Regions from separate parts of the Rothia sp. HMSC066H02 genome, predicted to be linked through region 1. Evidence: riboswitches for the same ligand, from Rfam matches in the RefSeq annotation. Region 1 holds a riboswitch; each other region holds the start of a gene.
What was found. A riboswitch is a leader RNA that binds a small molecule or an ion and turns the genes downstream of it on or off. The one in region 1 is predicted to bind S-adenosylmethionine.
Positions count from the first base shown of each region.

Region 2: linked by a shared signal. The riboswitch ahead of HMPREF2999_RS02375 (LLM class flavin-dependent oxidoreductase) and the one ahead of HMPREF2999_RS04995 (bifunctional o-acetylhomoserine/o-acetylserine sulfhydrylase) in region 1 are both predicted to bind S-adenosylmethionine.
Region 3: linked by a shared signal. The riboswitch ahead of HMPREF2999_RS04185 (methylenetetrahydrofolate reductase) and the one ahead of HMPREF2999_RS04995 (bifunctional o-acetylhomoserine/o-acetylserine sulfhydrylase) in region 1 are both predicted to bind S-adenosylmethionine.

Region 1 is NZ_KV818683.1:199,222-203,650, reverse strand. It holds gene HMPREF2999_RS05000 (homoserine O-acetyltransferase MetX) at 1-1,048, opposite strand, end outside; gene HMPREF2999_RS04995 (bifunctional o-acetylhomoserine/o-acetylserine sulfhydrylase) at 1,253-2,599, opposite strand; SAM riboswitch class IV at 2,705-2,817, opposite strand; gene HMPREF2999_RS09290 (ArsR/SmtB family transcription factor) at 2,972-3,322, opposite strand; gene HMPREF2999_RS04990 (MFS transporter) at 3,467-4,429, shown strand, end outside.
Region 2 is NZ_KV818672.1:66,461-70,889, forward strand. It holds gene HMPREF2999_RS02365 (hypothetical protein) at 1-627, shown strand, start outside; gene HMPREF2999_RS02370 (YchJ family protein) at 844-1,272, opposite strand; gene HMPREF2999_RS02375 (LLM class flavin-dependent oxidoreductase) at 1,442-2,869, opposite strand; SAM riboswitch class IV at 2,984-3,092, opposite strand; SAM riboswitch class I at 3,268-3,364, shown strand; gene HMPREF2999_RS02380 (ABC transporter ATP-binding protein) at 3,369-4,205, shown strand; gene HMPREF2999_RS02385 (aliphatic sulfonate ABC transporter substrate-binding protein) at 4,270-4,429, shown strand, end outside.
Region 3 is NZ_KV818674.1:92,968-97,396, reverse strand. It holds partial or broken gene HMPREF2999_RS04190 (ATP-binding cassette domain-containing protein) at 1-1,270, opposite strand, end outside; SAM riboswitch class I at 1,687-1,803, shown strand; gene HMPREF2999_RS04185 (methylenetetrahydrofolate reductase) at 1,921-2,826, shown strand; gene metE (5-methyltetrahydropteroyltriglutamate--homocysteine S-methyltransferase) at 2,980-4,429, shown strand, end outside.

The DNA.
Region 1 (4,429 bases):
GCGCCAGCGCCTGCGCCAGGGTGCCGCGGCCACGCGCCACGTCGTGCGAAATCAGTGCCTCATTGACCGCCAGGTAGCTGTTCGCGTCAAAACGCTCAACCAGCTTAGCGCCGTGGTGGTCCAGGTAGCTTTCGATGGCGTAGCGGCCACGCGGCTCACCCAGCGAACCGCCCACAGTGTTTTCGCCGCGGTTCTCTTCGCGGCCGAAGCGGTGCTCCAGTTCGGCGGGGCTGCGGTAGGTGGTGTGCGCGATACGGCGCGCCAGAGCCAGACCGGCAGTCGGTGCAGGACCGGCATAGTAGTCGCCACCGGCAAAGTTCGCATCCGAACGAATCGCAATGTTCTGAGTGTGGGCCCAGGAAATCTGCTCCGCCGTAGTCGAAGGACCGGAGGCAATGACCGCGCATCCGCGCACCAGCTCGGGGTTAGTTGCCGCCCACTCCAGGGCGCGAGCACCACCGAGGGAACCACCAATCACGTAGCGGAAGCTCGTCACGCCCAGTGCACGCGCCAGACGCGCCTCCGCACGTACGGAGTCGCGAATGCTCACCTGCGGGAAGCGGGAACCCCAGTGCTCACCAGCGCCCGGGTAGCCCTCGGGGACGATGCTCGACGGACCGGTAGAACCGTAGCAGCCACCCAAAATATTGGGAGCAATCACGAAGTAGCGGTTGGTGTCCACGACCGAGCCGGGGCCCACGATGCCTTCCCACCAGCCGTCCGATTCGATAGCGCGAATCAGCGGGGCGGGCATGTCGGGGGTGGGGACGCCGCGGGAGACATGCGTGTCACCGGTGAGCGCGTGCAGGATCAGGATGGCGTTATCGCCAGCCTCGTTGAGGGTGCCCCAGGTTTCGTAGCCGATGGTGACCTGCGGCAGGGTTACGCCGGATTCGAGCTCCAGGTCGCCGATGTTCAGCTGACGCAGGTAGCCTTGCGCTTCGGGGTGTTCGCGCTGGGTGCCTGCCACGGGGATGGGCGCGGTAACAGGCTGGTTGATAGTGCCGGGCTGGGTGGTGCCGGACTGGCTAGTGCTCTGGGCGGTCATGGGGGTTCCCTTCACTGGGTTGGCCGGCGAGGTGGTGCCGGGTGTGAGCGGGGTACTCGTCTGCGGGTTGAATCTGCAGTTGAGTCTGCGGGTTGAGGCAGCGAGGCGGCGGTGCCGCGCGCTTATGAAATGCTCCGTAACGGGGAATCCGCAGGTGGACCGAAAAGCCGTAGCTTGCCGGTCCACCTGCGGGTGCGTCACCGTTTAGGAGAGGGTGTCGAAGCCCAGCTGCAGGTCGGCGAGAATATCGTCGATGTTCTCGATGCCGACGGAGAGGCGCACGAAGTTCGGGTACACGCCAATCTTCTCCAGCTCCTCGGCGGACAGCTGGGAGTGGGTGGTGGAGGCCGGGTGAATCACGAGCGAGCGCACGTCACCAATATTGGCCACGTTCGAGTGCAGCTTCAGGGCGTCCACGAAGTCACGGGTCTGCTCCAGGGTTGCGCCCTTGAGGGTGAAACCGACAACCGCACCGGGGCCCTTGGGCAGGTACTTCTGTGCGCGCTCGTACCAGGGAGAGGATTCCAAGCCAGCCCAGATAACACGGTCGACCTGCGGGTTGGCTTCGAGCCAGCGAGCGACCTTGGTGGCGTTCTCGATGTGGCGCTCGATGCGCAGGGAGAGGGTCTCCAGGCCGATGCCGATGTTGAAGGCGTTGGTCGGCGAGATGGCGGCACCGGTGTCACGCAGCAGCGAAACGCGGGCCTTCAGAATGTAGGAGAGGTTCGCGCCGAACGCGGAGTCCTTACCCAAATCGCGTGCGTAGACCAGGCCGTGGTAGCCGGGGGCAGGCTGGTTGAACTTGGGGAACTTCTCGGGGTCTGCGCCGTAGTCGAAGTTACCGGAGTCCACAATCACACCGCCGATGGAGGTGCCGTGGCCGCCCAGGTACTTGGTGGCCGAGTGAACGACCACATCCGCACCGTGCTCGATGGGGCGCAGCAGGTAGGGGGTGGGCACGGTGTTGTCCACGATCAGGGGCACGCCGTTTTCGTGGGCAATTGCGGCGATGGGCTCAATATCGAGCACGTCGTTGCGGGGGTTGGGCACGGACTCGCCGTAGAACAGCTTGGTGTTGGGGCGAACCGCAGCGCGCCACTCGTCGAGGTTGTCAGGATTCTCAACGAAGGTGGTTTCGATGCCGAGATCGGCGAGGGTGTACTTGAGCAGGTTGTAGGTGCCGCCGTACACGGAGGGCGAAGCGACCACGTGGTCGCCGGCGCCGGCAATGTTCAGGATTGCGTAGGTGATAGCTGCCTGACCGGAGGCCAGCAGGAGCGCGCCGACGCCGCCCTCGAGGGAGGCGATGCGGTTCTCGATAACTTCCTGGGTGGGGTTGTTGAGGCGGGTGTAGATGGGGCCCAGCTCGGCGAGAGCGAAGCGGTTTGCAGCTTGCTCTGCACTGTCAAAGACGAAGGAAGTGGTCTGGTAGATGGGTAGTGCCCGAGCTCCCGTTACGGCATCCGGTGCCTGTCCCGCGTGAATCTGGCGGGTTTCGAACTTCCAACCGGCGGGGTTGGCGGGAGTCGGGACGGTAGTGTTGTTGCTCATGCTTGGCTCTCCTAAGGGGATAGTTAGGGGGCCGCATGCCGAGCGGTACAGGAATCGTCGTTGAGTTGTCCTGTCACGATTGATGTACCGGATTCGGTCACATCGGTCCCGCGCTTGCGTCACGCTTGTGCGTAACGCCCGGTCTTCACCCAGGGCACCCCACCGCGGAGGAGGGTTGCCGGCCAGCTAGCTGGGGCTTGTCGCTGGCGCTCTTGACCTGTCATTAGGGTGTCATAATCGGTTGCGCGGGGTCAAGGGTTTTAGGAGTGCGCGACACTTTAAGACGCTTCATTGCAAAGATGACGTTTTATGAATTGCCTTTGCTCTGACCTCATTTTAGGGGTTCGCATACTCTCAACCCGATTAGCCGAGTCAGGCACCTGTAGTATCCGCAGCAGATTCGCCCCATTGGCCTTGACCCGGTGGTAGTCCAACAGAGTCTAAAAGACCGGGGAAAAGATTCTCAATCACGCTGTCTCGGCGTGTAATTTTACGGTGCGTTCCCAGCACTTCGGTGTGCATGAGCCCTGATTCTCGGAGCACTTTGAAATGATAAGACATCGTAGATTTGGCGATTCCATAGTCAAAATCACCGCAGAACTGTGGCCCGTGGTCTGCGATACGGGCGAGAACATCTCGTCGAATGGGGTCTGACAATGCGCCAAGGACACGATCCAACGTCACGTCATCAGAGGTGGGGTGATACAGCCGTTCCTTACCCATAACCACGCCTTTCCGGGTTTTTCGCATAACGTATTGAGCCTTCATGACTCTGTGACAGAATATTACATCTTGGGCTTGCCCTTTAGCATAATATAGATTTATTCTAATTTCGACGAACATAGAAATAACATGAAAGGATGCACAATGAGTTCTCACAATACATCTCATCAGCTACCTCAAAATTCTGAGGCAACCATGCGGCTTGTCTCATTCAGCACTCTCTTTGTCATCGGCACAGATACTTTTCTCACTGCCCCTCTGCTTCCGCTACTCAGCAAGGAGTTCAACACCAGCACAGAACAATCAGGGTGGTTCGTCTCTGCATACGCTTTAGGGTATGCAATTTTCGCACTCATTGCAGGCCCGCTGTCAGACCGCGTTGATCGCAGGCGCATTATTCTTACCGGGTCCATCGGCTTTACGCTTTTTACGGGCTTATGCGGTTTAGCATGGGGGTTTTGGTCTCTTTTTACCGCCCGGTTTCTTGCGGGAGTGTTCGCTTCTCTGATCTCACCGCAGATTTGGGCATCTATCCCCATGACAGTGCCGAAACAAGCCATTATTAAAACTATGGGGTATGCAACGGCTGGACTTGCCATAGCCCAAATCGCCGGTATTCCTGTAGGTTCTTTCCTCTCTACTTATGGATGGCAGATACCATTTTTTGCAATCGCCGCAGCGTCTCTTCTTCTCTTGGGTATACTCTATTCACGTTTTCCCAGCATTCCCCCTGTGTCTGCAGCGCAAGATGGAAATTTTCTGACTCCCTACCTGCACGTTTTAAAAGCCCCTTCACTTTTGCTATCCCTCCTGGCGTACCTGATTTTCCAGACAGGAGTATTCGCATCTCTATCTTTCATAGGTTCATGGTTCGCGCGAGACTTTGGGGCATCGCAGACAACCATCGGTTTCGCCATGCTTGTAATCGGATGTGGCAACGCTCTAGGCTCCCTCACAGGGTCACGATTCGTCGCACATATAGGTACGCAGAAGACTATGCTCATGGGACTTATGGCACTCAGTATTGTGTATCTCTCGGCGTCATTGACAGCTAATTTCTGGACTGCTTTAGGTATTTTTACTCTTGCACTTTTTCTCGGAGGAATT
Region 2 (4,429 bases), on a different contig from region 1:
GCTCAAGAAGCTAAGGTTTCAGAGCGAAGCGTGCGCGCCCGCTTAGAACGTGGGATGCTCCAAGGTCGTAAATTGGGAAGCCGCTGGGTTGTCGACGCTCTTCCCGCTGCGCACCGCAGTAATGCTGGCCGTCCTATTTCCTTCGATGCATTCAACGCTTTGGCGCGTTACTGCGATGGTCAGTCATCTGTCCTATCGGTTGAGGAACGCCGCAGGGCAAAAGAACGCGCCTCAGCAATTCAGGTGCAAGGACCTGCGTCTGTTGAGCGATACCGAGCCCGCCGCGGTCTGAAAGTGCATCATCTGCAGGCTCCTCCCGCTGAAATTCCTGCAATTTTGGAAGACCCTGCATTGTCGCTTACCGGCATTAGTAGCGATATTTCTCAGGTGTACGGCTCAATGGTTGATGCATATGTTTCAAGCCAGGATTTAGAGAACATCATTTTTCTGTACAACCTGCTTCCGGCGTCTGTAGATTCGGCGAACATTATCTTGCGTGAATGCGATGAGCCGCCCCATATTCTGCCCTTGCATGTGGCGGTAGATCTTCTAGATTTGGGGGATCCGAGAAGCTCCGCTGAGGCAGAGCGCATTCTTCAAGATTCTGTTTTGAAGAAAGCCTCTTAGTCATGACCGCATCCCCTATTTTGATTCCTGCTATTGGGGCAGAGCGTGCCTCTTGGCTTGGTCTGGCTGATATCTCAGGCTAACTTTGAAAATCTTCTAAAAGACAGAAGCTAACTAAAACAAGGAATGGCAGAATCGTTCCGGTTTCGGAATGATTCTGCCATTTCTTCTATGCCCGCACTCAGCATGTACGAGAGGCAGGGAAAGTGACGAGATTTAGCGGACGTCTCCATCCACATAGAACCAGGCGCCGCCCACCTTCTCAAAGCGCGACAGCTCATGCATGCTACCCTTCACCCGCTCCTCCGCAGGAATACCCGGCACCGAACGGTAATACGCAACGAACTCCACCGTACCGGATGCATCAAACGGGCCACCCGAAGCACCCAGAATATCCAGGCGATACCAGCGGATATCATCCTCCAACTCCAGCGTCGCCGGGCGAGTACTCGGATGCCAGCTCGCCAGCAAGTACGCCGCATCCCCTGTCGCAAACGCGGTAAAACGCGAGCACATCAGCTGCTCCGGCGCGGGAGCAGTCAACGTGCCGGAGGCGGCAAACTCGCCCAGGAACCTGCCGCAGCAGGCGCCGTACACCTCGCCGCTCGAGCAGGGGCAGCGGTCATCATGGTTTAGTTCAGTCATGCCACCCAGTATAAAGAACGCGCCACGTCAAGAAAGTGCCGCATCAAGAAAGCACAGCGCAAAGAAACGCCCGCTCTGCCGGGGATACAAATCCTCCAGCAGAACGGGCGTTCTTGTTTTCAATCGTTAAGTTTGAGCGAACCTACACGGTACGCATCAGCGGCAACGCTTATTCAGCGATTGCGCGAGCCGGGGTGTCAGCCGCGGAAGGCTTGCCCACGTATGCGCCGCGGTACTTAGCCGCCGGGTGGGAGTCAGCAACCTTGGTGTGGCCCTTACCGAAGATGTTCTCACGCAGGGTGTTGCCCTCGTACTCGGTGCGGTAGCGGCCGCGCTTCTGCAGCTCGGGAACAACGTACTCAATGAAGTCCTCGAAGGAGCCCGGGGAGACGTGGTATGCCAGGTTGATGCCGTCCAGGCCACCCTCGTCGATCCAACGCTCCAGCTCGTCAGCAACCTGAACCGGGTCACCAACAATGACATCGCCCATGCCGCCAAGGGTGGTGTGCTCAGCGATGGCCTTGCGGGTCCACTTCTTGTCCTTCGCCTGCAGGGTGAAGGGGGTCAGGAAGGACTGAATCGACTCGGTCTGCACGTAGTTCAGGACCTCGTCCTCGTCGAACTGGGACAGGTCAACACCGGACCAGCCGCCGATGATAGCCTGTGCAGAGTCGAGGTTGATGTACTTCTTGTACTCCTCGTACTTTGCCTTTGCCTTCTCTTCGGTCTCATCCACGATGACGGAGAGCATTGCGAGGATCTTGACGTCGTCGCGGCTACGGCCCTGCTCCTCGGCAGCGGTGCGAATACGGTCGGTCACAACGCGGGTCAGGTCCGGGCGCAGGGCGCTGATGAACACAGCCTCAGCGTGCTTACCGGAGAACTTCTGACCGCGGCTGGATGCGCCAGCCTGGAAAATCACGGGGGTGCGCTGCGGGCTCGGCTCGGTCAGGGAGATGCCGGGCACGGAGAAGTACTTACCCTTGTGACCAATCGGGTGGACCTTGGAGGGGTCAGCGTAGACGCCGCGCTCGCGGTCCTTGATGACTGCGCCGTCTTCCCAGGAGCCTTCCCACAGCTTGTAGCAGACGTCCAGGAACTCGTCAGCGATATCGTAGCGCTCATCGTGCGGAATCTGGGTGGGCAGGCCCTGGTTCTCAGCAGCCGACGGCAGGTAAGAAGTCACCACGTTGAAGCCGACGCGGCCCTCGGTGAGGTGGTCGAGGGAGGCGTAGCGGCGAGCCAGGGTGTAGGGCTGCTCGAAAGTAGCGGCAGCAGTCACGCCGAAGCCGAGGTGCTCGGTCACTGCAGCCATTGCAGAAATCTGGGTTGCGGGGTCATTCACGGGAACCTGAGCGGCACCCTCAATGGCGGGAGCGGCAGAGTTCTTGTACACGTCGTAGATACCAACAACGTCAGCGATGAACACGGCGTCAAACAGGCCGCGCTCAAGAGTCTTAGCCAGGTCAGTCCAGTACTTGATGGTGTTGTACTCGGTTGCGCGGGAGCGCGGGTGACGCCAGAGGTCGAAGCTCTGGTGACCAATGCAGGTCATTTCGAATGCGTTAACTACGATGCGCTTCTTCTGCTCAGCCATCGATTTTCCTTTCGCGAATGATCGGGGACGATCGGGTTAGTGCCCTGCACCCCGCGCGCCGCCTCCTTCTTGCCTTCTGCGTTCGGTGGTGGCCTTCGTGCAGGTGGCGCGTTCGCGCCGTACTTGCCTCTTTTCATTGAGGCCAGATCATCATCTGGGGCACCCCGCTACGGGAGAGGGTTGCCGCCCGGCCAGCCAGAGCTTAGCGCCGGGACTCATGATCTCGTGGTTTGAGTGTACGGGGCGCGCGGGAGGGAGGTCACGTTTGTGACGAAAAAATCTTTTTGTGACGTGGAACCGAAATATTTCGTGATAAATGCGAAATATACGGTCATAGAAATTCATACGCGCCCGCCGGGTTGATTGAGGCACGCCACAGCCCATAGGGTGGGAGAAGCAAACCATCCAGAGCGACTGAGAGACCTGGCTCCACGACGTCGCAGCAACCGGCACGGATTCTTCCGCCCCCGGTGCTAACGCCAGGAACGATGGAAGTGACATGACACTCAACAGTGCAGTAACTGACGTACCCACCAGTGAAAAGAACGGCCGCCGTGCCGTATCCACCGCCGCCGTCCCCTTGAGCTTTGAAGGCGTCGGACAGTCTTTCCCCGTGCCCGGCGGAACCCACGAAGTTCTTCGCGGAGTCTCCTTCACCGCAGCCCCCGGCGAGATTATCTCCGTCATCGGATCCTCCGGATGCGGCAAATCCACCCTCCTGCGTGCAGCAGCAGGCCTGAACCGCATCACCGCAGGTACCGTACGTATCGGCGAGAAGGCAGTGACCGGCCTCGACCCCCGCGTAGCTATCGGCTTTCAGGAACCGCGTCTGCTCCCCTGGCGCACCGTCGCCGACAACGTGGCGCTCGGACTGCCGCAGGGCACCAAAAAATCTGAAGGCACAGCATCCGTAGCGCGCCTGCTCGACCTGGTCGGCCTGGGCGAATACGCAACCCACCGTCCCAAGGAAATTTCAGGCGGTATGGCTCAGCGCGTGTCCCTGGCGCGAGCGCTCGCACGCAACCCCGGCGTGCTGCTGCTCGACGAGCCCTTCGGTGCTCTGGACGCGCTGACCCGCATCAACATGCAGGATTTGCTGTTGGACGTGCACCGTCAAGACCCGACCACGATTCTGCTGGTCACCCACGATGTGGAAGAGGCGCTGTACCTCTCTGACCGGGTGATTGTCCTCGGTAAGGACACCCCGGAGGCGCCCGCCACCATCCAGCGCATTGTGACCGTTGACCGTTCTCACCCGCGTGACCGCGCCGATGCAGAGATCACGGCGCTGCGCAGCGAACTGCTGGCTGAGCTCGGCGTGGAAGATAACGCCTAAAGCCGCCACGAAACGCATTTCTTACACATCACATCATCATCTTCAGAAGCGAAAAGATTTCATCATGACTTACTCCCCGTCTCGCCGTACCGCCCTCAAGTCCCTTGCCGCAGCCGCCGCTTTTGCTACTCTGCTCAGCGCTTGCGCCGGTGAAGGTTCCGGTTCCGCTAGCGCCTCCGGTGCTGCCGGTGGTGGCGACAAGAACACCGTGACCATCGACTACG
Region 3 (4,429 bases), on a different contig from region 1:
CACCAAGACGCTCAACAGCCTCCTGCGGCAAACCCAGAAGAAGATTTTCACGCACAGTCAGTTCATAACGGCCGTAGTCTTGACTCACCAAACCCACATTTGCCAACATGTTGTATTTACTCTCAGAAGAAGCACCCTTATACGTTATGCTCCCCTGGGCAATTGGTGTAATTCCAAGAATTGCATTTATTAGCGTTGTTTTTCCCGCGCCCGAGGCACCAACTACTGCAATCATTTGATTATTCATCAGCTCAAGATTAATATCTTTAAGCGCAAAAGACGACGCGCCCTCATACTGAACGGATACATCTTTGCATATAATTTTTGAAATATTTTCACGGTTAGGGTTAGAAGTTTTTATCTCAGAAGCATGGTCGTAAGTATCAGAGTCGCATACCCTTCGGAATTGCTGAACAGATAATGCTCCATTAATAATCTGGCCGAATGAATATCCCACCTCTTGGGTCGCGTTAACACAGGCGATGATGCCAATCAGCGATCCGGCCACATACGATATATCGGCGCCTGAATCCACAAGGAAGTACAGGGACGCAAAGAGTAAGACAGAGCAGAGTAGCCCTGCAACTATGGAGATGATTCCTCTAACACTTTCAAGGCTCAATTCCCTACCGGCTGCCCGGCGTCGCCAGGACGCTACGCGTTGCGAGAAAAATCGGGAGGCTCTCATGAGGTGAAGTTCTTGGGCGCGACTTTGAGCTATCAGATTGTCTAGATAGTAGTTCTCTACCCGATAGTCCTCGTACATTAGGGTGTATATAGCGTAATCACGTTTAGCGAGGATTACCATTGCAATAGATAGGGGTAGTGAACACAGTGCCGCAAAAATTGCTGCCACCATGCTGACGTTTGCAATATTAAAACAGAGGAGGAAAACCATCGCAAAGGAACTCACCAGTGTCATAACTGACATGGTGTGAACCTGCAATTCCTGTTTCGATATTGCCTCTCTTGCAGCACGTATATCTTCCTGTGATTTTGTGCTACCTATATCAGACAACGGAAATGTAGATAACCTGTTATTTAACATGCGGTGAACCCGATAGTTCATCTTTGATTTGAGGATAAGCATGTTACTTCTTACCCAGCGTTGAGCAATGATATTAATTCCAACGACAAGGGCAAGAGCAACAATATAAATCCATGCTGTGCCACCATTTGAACCGCTCAAGGCTGATACTGTATTACCGATTAGCAAGGATTGGCTCAGGGGAATGCAGGCTACGACGGCTAGCGATAGGGCGACGCTCACTAGGGTCCCAGGACAGGTTTTCCAGGCTAGGCGGAAAGACCAGAGTATAGAAGAAAATAGCTTTTTCATTCTCACCACGCTCGCAAAGTCGTATTGAACTCATCTTTGAGCCCTACAACTCCTCGATGAGCAGTTAATGAAGCACGGCTGTACTTTGCTAACTAACTCTACTCTTCAATGAAATATAAAACACACATATTCGTGCGTGTCCAAGAATATTAAGCAGGCGTATCTGTGATATTTTCAGGCATCCAGGGGTCAGCCGACAGCTCTACCCGCAACGCCCCCAGCACCCTTCGTCATAGTCAGTCATATTAAGTTCATATTTCGCCCCCGATGTCATGTCCAGAAATATTAGGACATCAACCGCCGCATCCCTTGCGCACCCTCGGAGGCAGTGGGTAGAGTGAAAGCGTTATCTATCAAGAGCGACCGAGAGATCTGGCTCGTAGACGTCGCAGCAACCTCGCCAGTATCCCCCACCGTCACGGTGCAGGGTACGGACAAGGTGCTCCCGCCAGAACCGATAGAGAAGAATACCCTTCGGCACCCCTTGATGAGTCGTACCCACAAACCGGTACAGCGCATCCTGCAGAAGAATTCACGCACCCTCCCGGTGCGTATCTATCGGGTGAACACGAAGGAAGGTTATGACGACAGTTCACCCGGCTCTTTCTTTTGAGCTATTCCCACCCCGCTCACACGCAAGCTGCGAGTCGCTACTCCACACCATTGCAGAGCTTGAGGGCACCAACCCCGACTACGTGTCAGTCACCTACGCCGGTGACGCGAAGCGCCGCCAGAAGACCCTCGCGCTACTTGACCACCTGGTGCATGAAACCTCCCTCACCCCGCTAGCTCACCTGATTTGTGCGGGCCATTCGGTGCACGAGCTGGAGCGTGCAGTCCGCCTGATTCTGGGTCTGGGCGTGCGTGGTTTCCTGGCTCTTCGCGGTGATATTCAGGAAGGTCAGGTTTCTGAACTTCCTTTCGCCCGCTACCTGGTGGAACTGATTCGCCGCGTGGAGCGTGAAGATTTCGCCCACCTGGCAGCTGGCAAGGTGTCGATTGGTGTGGCGGCGTACCCGCAGAAGCACCCCGAGTCCGCATCCCTGCTGCAGGATATTGAGATTCTGCTGTCGAAGCAGCGTGCCGGCGCAGATTTCGCGATTACTCAGGTGTTCTTTGAGGATGAACGCTATAGCGCCCTGGTCGATTCGGCGCACCTGGCAGGCGTGGATATTCCGATTATTCCGGGCATCATGCCGGTGACCTCCCTGAAGCGCCTACAGAACCTCTGCCAGATGGCGGGCATGGAAGTCCCGACGGACCTAGCCTACGCCCTAGAGACAGCAACCAGTAACGCAGAGCTGCACCGCATCGGTGTGGATTACGCGCTGAACCAGTGCCGCGCCGTGATGGATGCGGGCGCACCGGGCCTGCACTTCTTCACCTTCAACGAGCATGCCGCGGTGCTGGACGTTCTGGACCAGCTGGACCTACCCCGATACAGCAACCGTTTCTCTCAGCCGCTGAGCGAACTGGAATACGCCTAACCCAACCCGTAACGCTCCTTGTCGGATGCGTTCCCACTTTCTCCCCCACAAATATTCCGGGAGTTGTTGAGTTCTCCGTTTCACCACCCACAGTCGGGTGGTAAAACACCGGAACCGACTCCCACATCTATCCCCAGTAAAGGAAAAAATATTATGTCGAACACCGCATTCCCCGCCGCAACCATTGTTGGCTACCCCCGCGTGGGCCGCTTCCGCGAGCTGAAGAAGGCTCAGGAGGCTTTCTGGAAGGGCAAGGCAACCCTGCAGGAGCTGCAGGACACCGCCGCTGACGTGCAGCGCACCTACTTCGAGCGCGTGACCGCCGCCGGTCTGAAGGCTGATAACTACTCGATTCCGGCGACCTTCTCCTACTACGACCAGGTGCTTGACGTGGTTCGCCTGTTCACCCTGGTTCCCGAGCGTCTGGCTGAGGCTAAGGACGCACGCGGTCTGCTGGATCTGCCCGGCTACTTCGCACTGGCGCGCGGTACCGAGACCCTGCCTCCTCTGGAGATGACTAAGTGGTTCGACACCAACTACCACTACCTGGTGCCCGAGATTGGTGCCGGTACCGAGATTAAGCTGAACCTTGAGGCTATTGACGAGCAGCTTGAGGTCGCAAAGCAGGCTGGCGTGAAGGTTCGCCCGCAGATTGTTGGCCCGTTGACCCTGCTGCTGGGCGCTAAGGCTGAGCAGGGTTCCGCTGAGGACTTCTCCCCCGTTGACCGTCTGGATGAGTTCGTTGCCGCGTACGCTCAGGTGCTGGAGCAGTTGGCTGAGCGCGGTGTTGAGTGGGTTCAGCTGGACGAGCCGGGCCTGACCGTGGACCGTGCCGACAACGCGAAGGTTGCGCAGCTTGCCGAGCGCACCTACCGTGCCCTGGCTACCGGCGAGAAGCGCCCGCAGATTCTGGTGACCAGCCCCTACGGTTCCCTGCGTGAGAACCTGCCGGCACTGCTGGGTACCGGTATTGAGGCTCTGCACCTTGACCTGGTGCACGGCGTGTACTCGAAGGCTGAGTTGGAGTCCATTTCTGCCGCTGGTGTGCACCTGGTTGCCGGTGTTGTGAACGGCCGCAACGTGTGGCGTGCCGATGTTCGCGCCGCCCTGAAGACTCTGGAGGCGCTGCCCGGCGCATCCGAGGGTGCCGTGTCTGTGGCTTCTTCGACCTCCCTGCAGCACGTGCCGCACGACCTGGCTCTGGAAGACCCCGCCGAGGTTCCCGTGGACGGCCTGGCGTTCGCCGATCAGAAGGTCGCCGAGATTGCTCTGCTGGCTCGTGGCCTGGCTGAGGGTGAGGCCGCTGTTGAGCCGGAGCTGAAGGCTGCTGATGAGGCGCTGGCTCGCTTCGCCGCTGACCCGCGCAAGCACAACGACGAGATTCGTGCCCGCGCCGCAGCTGTGACTCCCGAGGACTTCGACCGCCCGACCATTGACGTTCGCCGTGAGGCTCAGGCTGACTTGAACCTGCCGAAGCTACCGACCACCACCATCGGCTCCTTCCCGCAGACCGCTGAGATTCGCCGCCACCGTGCGGAGGCTCGTGCGGGCAAGATTTCCGCTGAGGAGCTGAACGGCTTCCTGCGTGACGAAATCGCCTCGG